4 regions of the Ensifer sp. ENS07 genome follow, and region 1 is predicted to be linked to each of the others. Evidence: riboswitches for the same ligand, from Rfam matches in the RefSeq annotation. Region 1 holds a riboswitch; each other region holds the start of a gene.

Region 1 (4,161 bases):
CGCACTGGTCGGGCTGATTTTGCCCGACGTATTGGCACTGGGCGCGGCCAGTGGTCGCCCGAAGTGAGCGATTACCCGGCGCGAGAAACCGTCGGGCATGCGGATGCCGAGCGTGTCGAGGCCGGCGGACGCCAGCGCATGAACCGTGCTGTCGGCGCGCTGCCGAAGGATCAGCGTCAGCGGGCCGGGCCAGAAGGCTTCGGCCAGCTGCCTCGAAATCGGATCGAAATGCACATGGGCTTCGGCCATCGCCATGTCGGAAACATGCGAGATCAGCGGATTGAAGCGCGGGCGCCCCTTCATCTCGTAGATGCGACTGATCGCATCGGGATTGGTAGCGTCGGCGGCAAGGCCGTAGACCGTCTCGGTCGGAATGGCGACCGGCTCGCCTTCGGCAAGAACGGCGCAGGCGCGCGCGATCGCGCGGTCCGGTTCTCTATCCGTGTCGATGATCTCAGCCATGCCGTTTCCTTTCCGACGCTTCCTTAACGGACGCACCGGAAAAACAGAACGATTTTCTTTGAAGGAACCGGTTCGGCTCAGAGGCTGCGAATGATGCGACGCAACGCGTCATCCTTGGCGCCAAGCATCAGTACGTTTTTCAGCGCGACCTTGGGATCATCTGTGCGAAACAGCAGCCCGTTGTCACGAAAGTTGCGGTTGATGACCATTTGCCCGGCTTGGGCGCCCGGTTCGATGGCGACGGCGAAGTACATGCGTGAATAGCCGGGCTGGATACTCTCGAAAAAATGCGTCTCGTCGCCCAGGTTGCAGAAGAAGTTGGCGAAGTAGAAGGACCAGGTGATGTCCTTGGAGGGAGTAACCGGCGTACGCGCCGCCGTCACGTGACAGTAGCCGAGATGCGGCCGGCCGACGAGCGTGCGGTGGAAGATCATCTTCGGGAACTGGATCGAGTTGTGGAACCCGTTGATCCGCTTATGGGTCGTGTCGCCGGCGGTGCTGAGCTTCTTGCCCGTCCTGTCTGCGACTTCCTCATAGCTCAAATACCGGCGTTCGCTCGGCAACCATTGCCTGCGGTTGATCCGGCCCGTGCGCAGGAATTCGGTATGAACCGCCACCTTCGGCGGGATTGTCGGCAGCTTCTCGGCTGTCGCGTCGTAGTATCTCAACTTTGCCATGATCGTCAGCGCGCCATCTGCCTGCCTGCAGGACCTCTCTCGTCCGCCGGCTAGGCTAGCGGCTCATGGTTAATGAATGATTTCGTCCTGGCTGCATCATTAGCGTTCTCTATCTGACGCGATGTCGCAAACGGGCGAAGCCCTCCCGCATCTGCGCCGACCGCGCCGCAAAAGTCGGCAATTGCCCAAGATGTGATCTATCTATATGTTTGCAATGTAAAAATTCTAAGACGGTGGCCTTTTGTGGCGGTTTTTTCCGTGTCGTCATTCTGGAATTGGATGTCGCTATCGGGCAGCTGCCAAGGTGACTTCCGCGATTACATATCCTTACTCAAGGTGCCGTCTTCGAAGGGAAGATGGAGAATTGGGAAGCCGGTCAAATCCCGGCGCTGCCCCCGCAACGGTGGTGGAGCGAAAGCCTCGGCAAAGGCCACTGGACGGTTCGTCCGGGAAGGCGCCGGGCAGGTCCGAAAGGACGGCTCCTGAGCCCGGAAACCAGCCTTGACGGACATAACCGTAACGGGTTGCGGCGGGCAGCCGGATCGGAGCCTCAAACGCATGGGCGTGCGCCCGTGCGGGTTCCTGTCCTGCCTCTCCGAAACATGGCGCATGAGGACAGGACATGGACACCAGAAACGATATGCTTCGAAAGCTGAAGGGCAGGCAGGACGGCTACAGCCTCGACCGGGCCTTTTACATCGATCCCGACTACTACAGGCAGGATCTGGAAAACATCTGGTACAAGGATTGGCTGTTTATCGGCCATGACTGCGAGATCCCGCGGGCCGGCAATTACTTCACCGTCCAGGTCGGCGACTACCCCGTTGTCATCACCCGCGACCGCCAGGGCGCCATCCGGGCGCTGCACAATTCCTGCCGCCACCGCGGCTCGCGCGTCTGCACGCAGGCGAAAGGCTCGTCGGCAAAGCTTGTCTGTCCCTATCACCAGTGGACCTACGAACTCGACGGCTCGCTGCTCTTTGCCCGGCAGATGGGAGAGGATTTCGACAAGGCCGCCCACAGTCTGAAGCCGATCCATTGCGAAACGGTCGGCGGCTACATCTTCATCAACCTGTCGGAAAAGCCGATGGATTTCACGACGTTCCGCGACATGGCCTTGCCCTATCTTGCGCCGCATCGGCTCGGCGAAACCAAGGTCGCGTTCGAAAGCACCATCATCGAGAAGGGCAACTGGAAGCTCGTCTGGGAAAACAACCGCGAATGCTACCATTGCGCCGCCAATCATCCGGAACTCTGCCGCACCTATCCTGAGGCGCCGACGGCGACCGGGGTGCAGGGCGCCAAGGATGATCCTGTGATCGCCGAACATTGGGCGAAGTGCGAGGCCGAGGGCCTGCCGAGCGAATTTAAGATGTCGCCGACCGGTCAGTTCCGCGCCGCCCGCATGCCGCTTGTCGACAATGCCGAAAGCTACACCATGTCGGGCGCCCGCGCCGTCAGGCGGGCCCTGTCCGCCGACGTCTCCCAGAGCCAGATCGGCACGCTCTTGATGTTCCACTATCCCACCACCTGGAACCATGTGCTCGCCGACCACGCCATCACCTTCCGGGTGCTGCCGCTCGGGCCCGAACTGACTCAGGTGACGACGAAGTGGCTCGTCAACAAGGATGCGGTCGAAGGCGTCGACTACAATCTAGATGAACTGACGCATGTCTGGACCGAGACCAACGACCAGGACCGTCAGATCGTCGAGGAAAATGCCTTCGGCATCCGCTCACCGGCCTATGAGCCCGGTCCCTATTCGCCCGAGCACGAGGGTGGCGTGATGCAGTTCGTCGAGTGGTACTGCAAGTTCATGGAGCAGCGCCTTGCCGGCGACGCGGCTCCGCTTTCAAGGGTCGCCTGACATGCAGATGGCCTCTTCGTTTCACCATTTCGACGCGCTCCACGTCTGGATCGACCGGCAGCAGATGCTCGAATGCACATCGGCGGTCGTCGAGACCGCCGATGTCATGACCTTCACCTTCCGGGCCGAAAAGCCCGCCTGGTTTCGCTATCTGCCCGGGCAATTCGTGACCCTCGAACTGCCCGTCGCCGACGAGCCAGTGATGCGCACCTACACCCTGTCGTCGACGCCCTCGCGGCCGCTGTCGATCGCCGTGACCGTCAAGGCGCAGTCAGACAGCATCGGCACCCGCTGGATGTTCGAGCACCTGAAGCCCGGAATGAAACTCCGCGCCTTTGGCCCGCTTGGCGATTTCAGCTTCGTCCGCCATCCCGGCGACAAATACCTGTTTATCTCGGCCGGCTCCGGCATCACGCCGATGATGTCGATGACGCGCTGGATGGCGGACTGCGTGCCGGAGACGGATGTGACCTTCATCTCCTGCGCGCGTCGTCCGGAGGACCTGCTGTTCCGTTCGGAGCTGGAGGTTCTGGCGACGCAGATGTCCGGGCTGAACCTCGGCTTCATCGTCGAGGGACATGAGGCACGCCACGGCTGGCACGGGCTTCGCGGCCGCATTGATGGCGCCAAGCTGCCGCTGCTTGCGCCCGATTTCATGGACCGCACCGTTTTCTGCTGCGGCCCCGAACCGTTCATGCGCGGCGTGCGCGAGATGCTGAAATCGGCCGGTTTCGACATGGGCCGCTACCACGAGGAGAGCTTCCAGCCGGCCGCCGCACCTGCGGCGGAAGAGATTGCCGTGCGCGCCGGCGCCGGTGACGAGGGCGAGGTCCAGGCCGCCAAGATCGCCTTCACCATGAGCGGCAAGGAGATCGAGGCCAAGCCCGGCCAGACGATCCTGCAGGCGGCGCGCGCCAACGGCGTGCGCATCGGCGCTGCCTGCGAAGGCGGCATCTGCGGCACCTGCCGGGTGATGAAGGTCTCAGGCGAGGTGGATATGAGCCACAATGGCGGCATTCTCGACGACGAGATCGATGAGGGCTACATCCTCGCCTGCTGCTCGCGACCGCTCGGAGACGTCCAGATCGAAGCTTGAAGGCTTTAATGATGTCGCGCAAAAGTGTGCAGCGGTTTTGCGGCAACGACATGCATAAC
Region 2 (4,161 bases), on a different contig from region 1:
ACTCCAAACACCAGTTGCTGCGGTTTCCCGGGCGTAATCGGCAAAGTCGCGCGGACGCCGCCCAAGCACGCGCTCGACATCGGACGTCATGCTGGAATTGCGCCCGTCGAGCACCGAGGTGAAGAGATAGCGGATGAGTTCGACATAGTCATCCGGCACGCCGTCCGCCTTGAGATGCGCTGCGAAGTCGGAAACCGGAATGGCCTGATAAGAGATCCGACGGTTGGCGGCCGCGGCGATCTCGGCGACGGCCTGGGCAAAGGTCATCAGGCGCGGGCCGGTCAAGGCATAGACCTTGCCGATATGCGCATCGTCCAGAAGGGCCTCAACCGCCACGTCGGCAATGTCGTCGCAACTGACGAAGGGCTCGGTGACCTCGTCCACCGGCAGGAAGACCGAACCACTCACCACGCCGTCGGCCAGGAAGCCTTCGTCGAAGTTCTCGAAGAACCAGCTGCCCCGGATGACCGTCCAGTCGGCGCCGGAGGCCTGCAGCGCACGCTCGGAGGCTTCCGCCTCGTCCTCGCCGCGGCCCGACAGGAGCACCAGCCGCTTGATGCCGGAGCGAACGGCAAGGCTCGAGAACCGGTCGATGACGTCGACGGCGCCCGGCACCGCCAGATCGGGCTGGTAGCAGACATAGATGCGATCGACATTTTCAAGGGCGGGCGTCCAGGTCGCCTCATCCGTCCAATCGAAGGAAGGCGACGCCGAACGGGCGCCGATGCGGACCGCTATGCCCCGCTCCCGAAGGCGATCGGCCACCCGCCGCCCCGTCTTGCCGGTACCGCCCAAAACCAGTGTGACTTTCCGAGACATCGTTTCCTCCTGAGGTTCCATCAACAAACATGAGCATCTCTCACATTTGCAAATGTGATAAATCCTCGTATTTTAGGAGTCAAGTCAAAATGTGAGCATTACTCATGATTCCAGATGCAAGTCCCGCCACGCTTCCCGCCGACGACGAGCGTGCGCTGCGCCGGACGCCGAGCCAGAAGCGCAGCCGCGAGCGCGTCGAGCAGATCCTTGCCTGCGCGACGGCGCTCATCCAGGAGAAGGGCAGCGACGCCATGCGCATGAGCGAAGTCGCTGAAAAGGCTGGGATTTCGATCGGATCGCTGTATCAGTACTTCCCCGACAAGGCGGCAATCGTGCGCACGCTGGCCGAGCGCTACAATGCGGTCTGCAACGAGTGCATCGCGGCCGAACTGGCCAAGGTCACGTCGATAGCCGAACTGCGCGACGCCTTCTCGCTGCTGTTCGACATCTACTACGACATGTTCCTCGCCGAGCCGGTCATGCGCGACATCTGGTCGGCGATGCAAGCCGACAAGGCGCTGCGCGAGATCGATCTTGCGCAAAGCCGCGCCGGCGGAAAGCTGCTTGCCGATGTCTGGGCCCGCCTTGTGCCGGAGACGCCGCGCGAAGAGATCGACAGCGCCGCCTTCCTGATCATGCATCTCGGCGACTGCACCATGCGACTTGCAGTCTCGGTCGACCGGGCCGAGGGTGACCAGATCGTCGAAGCCTACAAACGCATGACCGTCAAGGATTTTGTCGCGGATGGACCGCGCGGCGGCGCGCACTCAATTGACAACTCCATGACACAATCCTAATCATCTGGGATCGATTGGTTCCCGGGACGCGAACGTGTTTCGGGAGTAAACGGGAATGTGACGGATGGACCCAAGCTGGGCATTCAAATCACGGCCGACCCCGCGACTGTAGAGCGACGTCGATCCACCGTTCCGGAGCGATCCGGAAGAAGCCACTGGCAAGACCGCGAGAGGGCGGCCGAGCTGGGAAGGCGAGGCAGATCGAGGGCATCGAGCCCAACGCCGTGAGCCAGGAAACCTGCCACTCGATACGGGCATAGGGCCCAACCGGGAATTTCCCGATGCCATCACGGAGGTTGTCATGGCTACGTCTACCATTTCGAGCACCCCGCTCTCCCTCAGCGATCGTCTGACCGCTGGCGTCATCGCGCTCTTCATCGGCGCATTCCTCGTCTTTGGCGCCGGCCTTGCCAACTCGGCAGTGCTGCACGACACGGCGCACGACACCCGCCACTCCTACGGCTTCCCCTGCCACTGACCGATGCGCCGGAACGTGAACAACGTTCCGCATCGAACAATCTGCGGACCTGAACGCATCCGGCCCGAGCCGGATGGAGGCCTGCGTGCATCCCGGTTTTTCCGGCGCGCGAAGGCCATCCGCAGCATAGGGAAAATGGGAAGGCTCGAGGACCACGCCATAGGGCGTGGCTTTTGTCGTTATCGAGGGATTTCAAGATGATTGTCAGAACGCTTCTGGCCGCGATCGTGGCTGGATTGATTGCCGGTGTCTTCATGACCGGCGCCCAGGAACTGCGCGTCACACCGCTGATCCTGCATGCAGAAGAATTCGAAGGCGAGGCACCGGCCGCTACCGAACAGCCCGCCGCCCAGCCGGGTGCGGCACAGCCGGCCGCAGAAAACCACGACCAGCATTCGTCGCTCAAAGCCGTGTCGCCGTTCGGCGCTTTCCTCGACGCTTTGTCGCCGATCACCCCGGCCTATGCCCATGAGGGCGAGCATGAGGAAGGCGGCATCATGTTCGGCATGAGCCGCTTCTCCGGCACGCTGATGGCGAACCTCGTCACAGGTTCCGGCTTCGGCCTGCTGCTCGCCGGCGTCAGCCTGGTGATCGGCTACCCGATCACGCTCAGGAACGGCGCGCTGTGGGGCGCCTGCGGCTGGCTTGCCGTGCACATGCTGCCGGCGATCGGTCTGCCGCCGGAACTGCCGGGATTTCCGGCAGCCGAACTCGGCGACCGCCAGACCTGGTGGCTGGTGACCGTGGCGCTCTCCGCCGTCGGCCTCTATCTCGTCGTCCTGCGCGAGGAGATCGTCTCCAAGGTCGCAGGCCTGGTGCTGATCGCAGCACCCCATGTCTACGGTGCGCCGCAGCCGCTCGATATCACCAGCAACGTTCCGGCCGTGCTCGGCGCCGAGTTTGCGGTTGCCGCACTCGCCACCACGCTTGCCTTCTGGATCGTGCTCGGCGTCGTCTCCGGCTTCATCAACGAGCGCTTCGTCAAGGCACAGTGATCACTGATCACAGATCGTCAGCAAAGCGACGGCGGGGTTCAGGTCCCGCCGTTTTGCATGAGATGCGCCGCCAGCCGCGCGCGGCGATCTTCCGGCTCCAGCAGCACGCAAGTGTCGCAGAAACTGCCCCCTTCCGTCTTGAAGTAGAGACAGCAGCCGCAACGGATCCGATACTGGCGCGACAGCTCAGCGCCGCTTGCCGGATCGAGAGCCGCGATCTGCTCGTAGCAGAGCTCCTCTGAGTAGAGCCGCGAACCCGGTCGTTTGACGATCGCCAGCGCCTCGGCCATGCCGCGCGCCTCGTCGCCGATCGCGCGGCCGATTTCCAGGAACGCGCCGGCCAGGGCATCGGCCGCGAGCCGCCATTGCGCCCCGCTCGACAGCCCTGCTCGCGCTTTCAGAACCGCAACGACGGGTGCCAGATGGGCGATGAAGCCCTGTTCGAATGCGCTGACGCCTTCGCCACCCTGGCGCTCCGTGGCCGGCGGATGCAGGCGAAAATGATAGCGCTTGCCCGCGATTTCGACGCCACGGTGAAGCCGCGTCCAATCCTCGAAACGAATGCCGGCCACCTCCGCCTGCAACCCGGCGCCGAGATGGAACGCGCCAAGGACCACGCTCAGCTGGCGGCTATAGAAGGCGATCAGATGCGCCGCCCGGATCCGGTCGGTCATGCCGACCCCAAAGAAATCCTGATAGGCGAGCCCCGCCTCGAGGCCAGCGCTGCCCGCAGCCCAGAAGTCGCCCGGCGCGCTGAAATCACTGGCCGCCGGCCCGAGCGAGACGGCAGCCTCGGGAAACTGGGTACGCAGATGGTCGGCGACGGCCAGCGCCTGCGGCGCAAACGCCGCGGTCTCCGCTGTCGGCCGGTGGTCGTTCAAGCGCATGCCGTCTCCGTCGTCCATTCTCATCCTCTGGCGCAGGATGCGGGCGGATTACCACACGCGCCTTCCCCCTCCTGCAGCCAGCCACCGTCGAAGCCCGCCCGTTCAAGGCCGAGGCGGATCGCCGGCATGCTGCGCATCAGTGCCCAGCTAAGGCCGCTTTGCCAGTTCTCGATCATCATGACAAC
Region 3 (4,161 bases), on a different contig from region 1:
CGCGCCGCCTAAGCGCATCAGTCGATCTGCGCTGTTAACGCAAACCGTCGCTTGTCGTTGCACGATCACCGACAAGCTCTATGATGGAGGCGAAACAGGAATGCCGCTGGCAGCCACCCGCAGAAGGTCGGCGCCGACCTGGCAACAGGAAGAGACTTTCGCCCGTGTTCACGCGCATGAAACACGTCGCTGCGGCCCTTGTGCCTCTGGTTCTGATCGGTGCCGGTCCGTCACTGGCATCGACGGCCTGCGACCGACTGAACGCGCGGCTCGCGCAACTGCCTGACTACGTCGCCAGCAATGCCGATGCGCGCGACTACGCAAGCGCGATCTCGCGGCAGAATATCGAGCTGCGGCGAGCAAAGAACGACCGCCGCCGCGCGGGTTGCAGTGGCGGCAACGCCATTGGCTTCGACGGCGGCGACCCCGACACTTGCTACGGCCTCAACAGCCTGATCGCCGAGATGGAAGACAATCTGCGCATGCTGAAGTCCGAGCGCGAGCAGATCGTCGCCGGCGGCAGCGACGACAGCCGGCGACGCATCCTCGCCGCGCTGGAGATCAACGGTTGCTATGGCGACCGCGAGGAGTTCGCAAGCGTGGAACCGGACGTGCCGGAAAGCCACCGCAACATCGTTGCCGACCTGCCGCCGGAAGACGCCTACGGCCCGATGCTCGGCCGAGGCGAAGACGGCTACGCGCCGCAGGAGCGCTACTATAGCGGCACGCTCAGAACCATGTGCGTGCGCACCTGCGACGGCGCCTTTTTCCCGGTTTCTTCGGATGCGACGCCGGCCGATTTCCCGCGCGACGAGCAGGCCTGTCGGGCGCGCTGCCCGGGGGCTGAGACCGAGCTCTATTTTCACGACCTCAACACGGAAGAGAGCGACAAGATGGTCTCGGCCGTGACCGGCCGTCCCTATACCGAAATGCCCAACGCCTTTGCCTATCGCACCCGCGCCGTCGGAAAACCCGGCCAGTGCGGCTGCCAGATACCCCAGACCGCCTCGACCACACCGAAGGCAAACGGAACGAAGATCGGTGACGACCAGTCGTCGATCATCGTCATCGAGACCAAGAAGCCGGAAGCGGCGAGCAATACCGCCAAGGCGCCGGCCGAAGAGCGGCCTTACGATCCGTCGAAGAACAAGGTTCGCGTCGTCGGCCCGACCTACCTGCCGCAGGAAGAAACCGCCATCGACCTCAAGCATCCGAAGGGACCGGCCTATCAGCCGGTCCAGAATTGATCGGACGAGGCCTTACGCCTTCTCCTTGCTGCGTCCCCATCCGTCTTCGAAAACCAGCTCGTCGAGCGGCAGGCGCTGGCGCCAGCCCTTCACGGCGAGTTCCGGCTGCTGATAGAGGCGATCGACATAGCCGAGGCAGAGCCAGGCAACGATCTCGATATGATCTGGGATGCCGAGAATCGCCTTGATCTCGGCCTCGTGGAAAATGCTCACCCAGCCGACGCCCACCCCTTCGGCCCGCGCCGCAAGCCAGAGGTTTTGCACGGCGCAGACGGTGGAATAGACGTCCATCTGCGGATTGTGGGTGCGCCCGAGTACGACGGCACCGCCGCGCGTGCGGTCGCAGGTGACACAGATGCTGAGCGGCGCCTTGCGGATGCCTTCCAGCTTCAGCGCACGGTACTTGGCCTGTTGTTCCGCCTCGAACATCAGCGCGGCCTCGTCATTGGCGCGGCGAAACGCCTGCCAGACGCGCTCACGCGTTTCTTCCGCCCGCACCAGCACGAAGTTCCACGGCTGCATGAAGCCCACGGACGGGGCGCTGTGCGCAGCGGCCAGCAGGCGCCCGATCAGATCATCCGGCAATGGCGCGGGCAGGAATTCATCGCGCACGTCGCGACGTGTCTCGATGGCACGGTAGACGGCCTCCCGCTCTGGCAGCGAAAAGGCGCCGGCAGCCGCAAGGCCGCCCTTCGGTTCAGTCAGCATCGTTCGATCCCCAACAATGCGAAAACCTCCCGCCGTCCACGCGGGGTTCGGTCTATCTCGCCAGGCCGGTCTTCTGACTTCGGTTCAACCGATCACCTCGCCTTCCCAGATCGATTGAAGATCCAGTGGCAAAACCTTGAATCAACTCAAGGCTCTCTTAGAGGCGATCGTCCCCGTCACAGCGTTGGGCACGTTCCGGAATGACACCGGATTCCCGATTCTCCCGCTTTCGCGGACACCTGACGACGGCACTAAGTGCACAGCCGTTTGAGAAAGACAAGCGCGCCAACCCGGTCGAGACATGGCGCGCCACTTTCCGCCGGCTACTGTCGAGCTTAGTCGTTTGCCTCCGCCTCAAAGCGGAGCGACCGGATGCGGCGAGTCGTCATAGGCGCCCCAGACCGACTGATCGAAGCAAATCACCGATCCGGTTATCAGCCCGGACTCGGCCGACGACAGATAGGCGCAGGCCCGCGCCACTTCAGCCGGATCGACGAGCCGACCGAAAGGCTGGTCGGCCGCCACCTTTTCGAGCCAATCGGCAGCCGCGCCATGAAACTCGCGCTGGATGCGGTCTTCGCCTTCGGACGCCATCCAGCCGATATTCAGCCCGTTGACGCGAATGCGGTTGCGAAGAAGCGCATAGGCCGTGTTTTTGGTCAGCGTTTCGAGCGCGCCTTTCGACGAACAATAGGCGGCAATGAACGGCTGGCCGGCCATCGCCGACATCGAGCCGATGTTGACGATCGTGCCCTCGGTCTTCTCCCGCCGCATGATCTTCACCGCCTCCTGCATCAGGAAGAACGGCGCGCGCACATTGGTCGCGAACATGCGGTCGAAGAGTTCGGGCGTGGTGTCGAGGATCGTGCCACGGTCGGTGATAGCTGCGGCGTTGACCAGCGCATCGACCCGTCCGAATTCCGCGTCGCAAGCGGCGACCACCTTGCGGGCGTCCTCTACTTTTTCCAGATCGGCCTCGACATAGACGACTTTCGCGCCGCTTGCCTTGCCGATCTGCTCGGCCTTCGCCCGCCCCTTGGCGGCGTTGCGGCCGCAGATGACGATGCCTTCAGCGCCGCGCTCGGCGAAAAGGCCAGCAATCGTCGCGCCCAGTCCCTGCGTACCACCGGTGACGATGGCGATCTTGCCTTGCAATTGTCCACTCATCGAATTCCTCCCTCGGAAATGATCGTTTGAAACGGCTGCGGCTCCCGGCTGAAACACACCGGGAGCCTGTCAAATTGTAACTCGCTCGTCAGCTCAGCTTGCGCTTCGCCTGCGCCTCCAGCACCGAGAGAAACTCTTGTTCGCCCGTCCCCGCAGTGAGAGCCTCGCGCATCAACTGCGCCTGCGTCTTCGGCGCCAACCCGCCGAGTGGCGGATCCCGGTCGAGATTGGTGGGGAACGAATAGCCCTCGGCACAGGAGGAGATCGCGTTGGCCGCTTCCGCCTGCGTCAGCGTCCCGCCCGCCAGCAAGGCCCGCAAGGCCGGATAGAGCGTCGCGCTCATGGTCAGTCGGTCAACGGTTTCCATTGCGCGACCGAAGGCCGAAGACACCTGCAGCAGGTTGGCCACGCGGCGGATATCCCGGGAGTGGTTGGTGCCGGCGGCATGGAAGAGCGCCGGGTTGAAGAAGACAACGTCGCCCTTTTCAAGGGGAAGCTGCACGTGGTGTGCGTCGAAATAGGCGCGGAATTCCGGCCGGTTGAGCGCCAGATAGCCCGGCACATAGGTTTGGCTATAGGGCAAGAACAGCGTCGGTCCGCTTTCGAGCGGCATGTCGCAATGGGCAACCGCCCCCTGCAGCGTCAGCACCGGTGAAAGCTTGTGCACATGCGCCGGATACTGCTCGATCACGGCCGCGGTCTGGAAGCCGAGGTGATAATCCCGGTGCGCCGATTGCGCCGCACCGCCAGGATTGACGCGATTGACCTGCGCCGTCATCTGGTAGTTCGGCCCGAGCCAAGCCTCGCTGACGAGCGCTATGACGGCATTGCCGTAATAGGAGGCGAAATTCTCCGGCGCGTTCAGGCAGTGCTTTTCCAGCGAGTTCCAGATGCGGTCATTGGCGCCGGGTTTGGCGAAGTGATCGCCGCCGCCGCTGTTGCTGCGATGTTGCTCTTCGATGATAGCGTCAAAGACCCCGCTTGCGACGTCGATTGCTGTCGTATCGGCAAAGGCGCGCTTGAAAACCGCCACGCCAGG
Region 4 (4,161 bases), on a different contig from region 1:
CTCCGGCCCGATCTCGTAGGCGTCCTGGTAATATTCGAGATTGTCGTTGGTCATGAAGGCGGCCGGATAGTAGACGCGGCCGATCTTGCCTTCCTTGCGGATCTCGATCTTCGAGACGATCGGATGGATCGAGGAAGTGGAGTGGTTGATGTAGGAGATCGAACCGGTCGGCGGCACGGCCTGGAGGTTCTGGTTGTAAAGGCCGCCAGCTATCACCGCCCGTTTCAACTCCAGCCAGTCTTCCTGAGTCGGGATCGAGATGCCGGCTTCCTCGAACAGGCCCTTCACCTTTTCGGTCGCCGGCAGCCATTCGGCTTCGGTGTATTTGTCGAAATAATCACCCGACGCGTATTTCGAGTTTTCGAAGCCGGCGAAGTTCTTGCCCTTCTCGACCGCCAGCCGGTTCGACGCGCGGATGGCGTGATAGGTCACCGTGTAGAAATAGATGTTGGTGAAATCGATGCCTTCCTCGGAGCCGTAGTAGATGCGCTCGCGGGCGAGATAGCCGTGCAGGTTCATCTGCCCGAGGCCGATCGCGTGGCTGTCGTCGTTGCCCTTTTCGATCGAGGGCACGGACGAGATGTGGCTCATTTCGGAGACGGCGGTGAGGGCGCGGATCGAGGTCTCGATCGTCTGGCCGAAATCCGGGCTGTCCATCGCAGCCGCAATGTTCAGCGAACCGAGATTGCAGGAGATATCCTTGCCCATGTGCTTGTAGGAGAGGTCGTCGTTGAACGCGCTCGCCTCGCTCACCTGCAGGATTTCCGAGCAGAGATTGCTCATGGTGATGCGCCCGGCGATCGGGTTTGCCCGGTTCACCGTGTCCTCGAACATGATGTAGGGATAACCGCTTTCGAACTGGATCTCGGCGATGATCTGGAAGAAGTCGCGCGCCTTGATCTTGCGCTTGCGGATGCGGGCATCCTCGACCATCTCGCGGTACTTCTCGGTCACCGAAATCTCGGTGAGGGGCACGCCATAGACCTGCTCCACGTCATAGGGTGAGAACAGATACATGTCCTCGTTGTTGCGGGCGAGCTCGAAGGTGATGTCGGGGATGACGACGCCGAGCGACAGCGTCTTGATGCGGATCTTCTCGTCGGCGTTTTCGCGCTTGGTATCGAGGAAGCGCATGATGTCGGGGTGGTGGGCGTGCAGGTAGACAGCACCGGCTCCCTGGCGCGCGCCGAGTTGGTTGGCGTAAGAGAAACTGTCTTCGAGCAGCTTCATGACCGGGATGACGCCGGATGACTGGTTCTCGATCTGCTTGATCGGCGCGCCCATCTCGCGGATGTTGGTGAGCGACAGCGCCACGCCGCCACCGCGCTTGGAAAGCTGCAGCGCCGAATTGATGGCGCGGCCGATACTCTCCATGTTGTCCTCGATCCGGAGCAAAAAGCAGGAGACGAGCTCGCCGCGGCTCTTCTTGCCGGCGTTGAGGAAAGTCGGCGTTGCCGGCTGGAAGCGGCCGGAGATGATCTCGTCGACGAGATCGCGGGCAAGCCCCTCGTTGCCGCGCGCCAAGGCCATCGCCACCATGCAGACACGGTCTTCGTAGCGTTCCAGGTAGCGCTTTCCGTCGAAGGTCTTCAGCGTATAGGACGTGTAGTATTTGAACGCCCCGAGGAAGGTCGGAAAGCGGAACTTCTTTGAATAGGCATGATCGTAGAGATCGCGCACGAAGTTGAAGGAATACTGGTCCAGCACTTCCTGCTCGTAATAGCCCTCGGTCACCAGATAATCGAGTTTTTCCCGGAGGTTATGGAAGAACACCGTGTTCTGATTGACGTGCTGGAGGAAGTACTGTTTCGCCGCCTGCCGGTCCTTGTCGAGCTGGATCCGTCCCTCTTCGTCATAGAGGTTCAGCATTGCGTTCAGCGCATGATAGTCGAGCGCTGCTTCCGTCGCCTTTAAGGGGCGTTCGAGTGTCGTGACGTCCAAAATCGTTCCATCCCGTTTTTGACATTGGCGACGTCCTCGTCGGTCCCGAGCAGCTCGAACCGGTAGAGATAGGGTACCCGGCACTTGGCCGAAATCACGTCGCCGGCGATCCCGTAGGTCGCGCCGAAATTGCTGTTGCCCGCTGCGATCACGCCGCGGATGTGAGAGCGGTTGCCCGCGTCGTTCAAGAAGCGGATGACCTGCTTCGGCACCGCCCCGCGGCCATCGTCGCCGCAATAGGTCGGCACGACCAGCACATAGGGCTCTGTGACCGTAAGTGCGTCCATACCTTCCCTGAGCGGTATGCGGGCGGCGCGAAGGCCGAGCTTTTCGACGAAGCGATGGGTGTTTTCCGAGCGACTGGAAAAATAGACGATCAGGCCCATCGCCCGCGTCCTTCAGGAAAGCGCGCTGATCATGTCCGGGCGGAAACCCGCCCAATGCCGCTCGCCGGCGACGACGACCGGGACCTGCCGATAGCCAAGACCCTGCACCAGCGCGAATGCATCGGAATCCTCGGAGATATCGACGATGCGATAATCGATGCCTTGGCGGTCGAGCGCACGGGTTGTGGCGGTGCATTGGACGCAGGCTGGTTTGCTGTAGACGGTGATCGACATGGGTTCCTCGTGAGGGTCTGGCAAATGGGCGCAAAAAGTCGTCGGATCGCGCGAACGCGAACCGTGGTGTTGGCGATTGGACACGAAACATCGCTCCCCGGTCGACTCGACCGGAGTTGACGTCGTCAAGCTGGCCCAAGGTCGGTTACGCAACCGGGCCGGCTCGTTTTGGTCGGGCGCTCAGGAATTCCGCGGATGCGGGTTTTCAAGGCGCGGCCTTTCGATCAGGCGCGCAACAACGCGCACCCGTCCGCAGAAGGTGGATCTGAACTGGAAGAAACTGGCATGACTTCACCCCGAAGCTTTCGACGGGCTGCCGGGGAGACGTCGAGACGATCGGGCAGGCTCATCCTGCCACGCACTCAACCCCTCCGGACACCCCGCCCGTGGACGTTTGGTGATCGAGGCAGGTCTCCTGGCTTACGGGTCAAAGCTTCCATCCCGACCTTCCCGAGGCCTCATGCCTCAGTGGTCCAAATCCGGACAGTCGCTCGCCGTCTACAGTTGCGGGGGCAGCTACGGCATAGCCTCAGCGGAAACCCGCCGGCGCACCGTATTCCCGTCTTAGCTCCCAATCCTTGCGAATCGGAAGAACCTCGAACACTAGATATAGTAGTTCATCGCAAATCTGCGTCAATAGGTTCCGTATGTGGAAGGCGGGGGTAGGAGGGTGGTTTCTTTTGCAGTGTGGATAACGGGGAGTAAACAGCCGGTTGGCACCAAGGTTGTGGATAGGGCGCCCCTGGTGCGGACGCCCCATTCCATCAAGCAGCGAAAGCGGCCACGGGCCGGTTGTCCTCGTCGACGGCGACCATAGCGAACGTTCCGGTAACAGTCCGCTGTCGCAGACCGGTGAGGAGCTCTTCCGACCAGAGTTCGACCTCGACGGTGGCTGAACTGCGACCCGTCCGCACAATGCGGGCGATGGGTTCGATGATCGAACCGATCATGATCCGGTGCTTGAAGTCCATACCGGTGCAGGAGGCAAGGACGGTCGCCCGGCGGCTCCGGCGCGTCGCGACGACGAATGCGGCCTTCGTCATATGCGCGAGGGCGTTGCCACCGCATATGGCGCCAAAGCTGTTGGCCTGGCCGGGAAAGACGATGTCGACCATGCGTAGGGTGCCCGCCTCTTCGGGCGTGTCCGTTGCCACATCGAGCGGCGGCAGCATCCAATCCGTTTCATCGGCACGGGGCATCGCGACCATGGTGAAGGTGCCCCTGCTGCAAAGGGCGCGGCCGCCGGTGGCGATATCTTCCGCGATCATCTCGACCTCGACCACCATCGAGCGGTGCCCGACACGAACCGGACGGCCGCTGAAGCAGACGATCTGACCGATGCGCGCTGGCGCACGAAAATCGATGCGGTCGCAGGATGCGGTGACGAAGGGAACGCGCCCGTGACGGGTGGCGACGATGAAAGCGATCCGGTCCATCGACGCGAGGGCGGCGCCACCAAAGAGCGTGCCATGGTGATTGGTATCGCCTGGAAAAACGATGTCGATCAGGGTTTGTGGCGCCGGGGTTTCCCCCGGCGCCGTCGTGACTTCGTGCTGCCCCGTCATGCTTTGACGGCTTCGCGCGTATCGGCGGCAAAAGC

Evidence for each region. Region 1 has a riboswitch for cobalamin ahead of IB277_RS01620 (aromatic ring-hydroxylating dioxygenase subunit alpha). Riboswitches for the same ligand answer to the same signal wherever they lie in the genome.
Region 2: it holds a riboswitch for cobalamin, as region 1 does, so the genes downstream of both, IB277_RS11650 (CbtB-domain containing protein) here and IB277_RS01620 (aromatic ring-hydroxylating dioxygenase subunit alpha) in region 1, are expected to answer to the same signal.
Region 3: it holds a riboswitch for cobalamin, as region 1 does, so the genes downstream of both, bluB (5,6-dimethylbenzimidazole synthase) here and IB277_RS01620 (aromatic ring-hydroxylating dioxygenase subunit alpha) in region 1, are expected to answer to the same signal.
Region 4: it holds a riboswitch for cobalamin, as region 1 does, so the genes downstream of both, nrdH (glutaredoxin-like protein NrdH) here and IB277_RS01620 (aromatic ring-hydroxylating dioxygenase subunit alpha) in region 1, are expected to answer to the same signal.

What each region holds. Positions count from the first base shown of each region.
Region 1 covers NZ_JACVBE010000001.1:347,844-352,004, forward strand. Annotated here, with positions in the region: gene IB277_RS01610 (L-threonylcarbamoyladenylate synthase) at 1-462, opposite strand, end outside; gene IB277_RS01615 (DUF6656 family protein) at 540-1,139, opposite strand; cobalamin riboswitch at 1,457-1,658, shown strand; gene IB277_RS01620 (aromatic ring-hydroxylating dioxygenase subunit alpha) at 1,762-3,006, shown strand; gene IB277_RS01625 (hybrid-cluster NAD(P)-dependent oxidoreductase) at 3,008-4,102, shown strand.
Region 2 covers NZ_JACVBE010000002.1:927,469-931,629, forward strand. Annotated here, with positions in the region: gene IB277_RS11640 (NAD(P)H-binding protein) at 1-819, opposite strand, end outside; gene IB277_RS11645 (TetR/AcrR family transcriptional regulator) at 924-1,616, shown strand; cobalamin riboswitch at 1,615-1,877, shown strand; gene IB277_RS11650 (CbtB-domain containing protein) at 1,918-2,094, shown strand; gene IB277_RS11655 (CbtA family protein) at 2,292-3,089, shown strand; gene IB277_RS11660 ((2Fe-2S)-binding protein) at 3,128-3,976, opposite strand; gene IB277_RS11665 (glucoamylase family protein) at 3,997-4,161, opposite strand, start outside.
Region 3 covers NZ_JACVBE010000002.1:187,421-191,581, forward strand. Annotated here, with positions in the region: gene IB277_RS07980 (acyl-homoserine-lactone synthase) at 1-12, shown strand, start outside; gene IB277_RS07985 (DUF2865 domain-containing protein) at 177-1,247, shown strand; gene bluB (5,6-dimethylbenzimidazole synthase) at 1,260-1,955, opposite strand; cobalamin riboswitch at 2,001-2,213, opposite strand; gene IB277_RS07995 (SDR family oxidoreductase) at 2,310-3,122, opposite strand; gene IB277_RS08000 (phytanoyl-CoA dioxygenase family protein) at 3,211-4,161, opposite strand, start outside.
Region 4 covers NZ_JACVBE010000009.1:257,387-261,547, reverse strand. Annotated here, with positions in the region: gene nrdE (class 1b ribonucleoside-diphosphate reductase subunit alpha) at 1-1,941, opposite strand, end outside; gene nrdI (class Ib ribonucleoside-diphosphate reductase assembly flavoprotein NrdI) at 1,911-2,327, opposite strand; gene nrdH (glutaredoxin-like protein NrdH) at 2,340-2,561, opposite strand; cobalamin riboswitch at 2,949-3,175, opposite strand; gene IB277_RS25115 (acyl-CoA thioesterase) at 3,326-4,126, opposite strand; gene metE (5-methyltetrahydropteroyltriglutamate--homocysteine S-methyltransferase) at 4,123-4,161, opposite strand, start outside.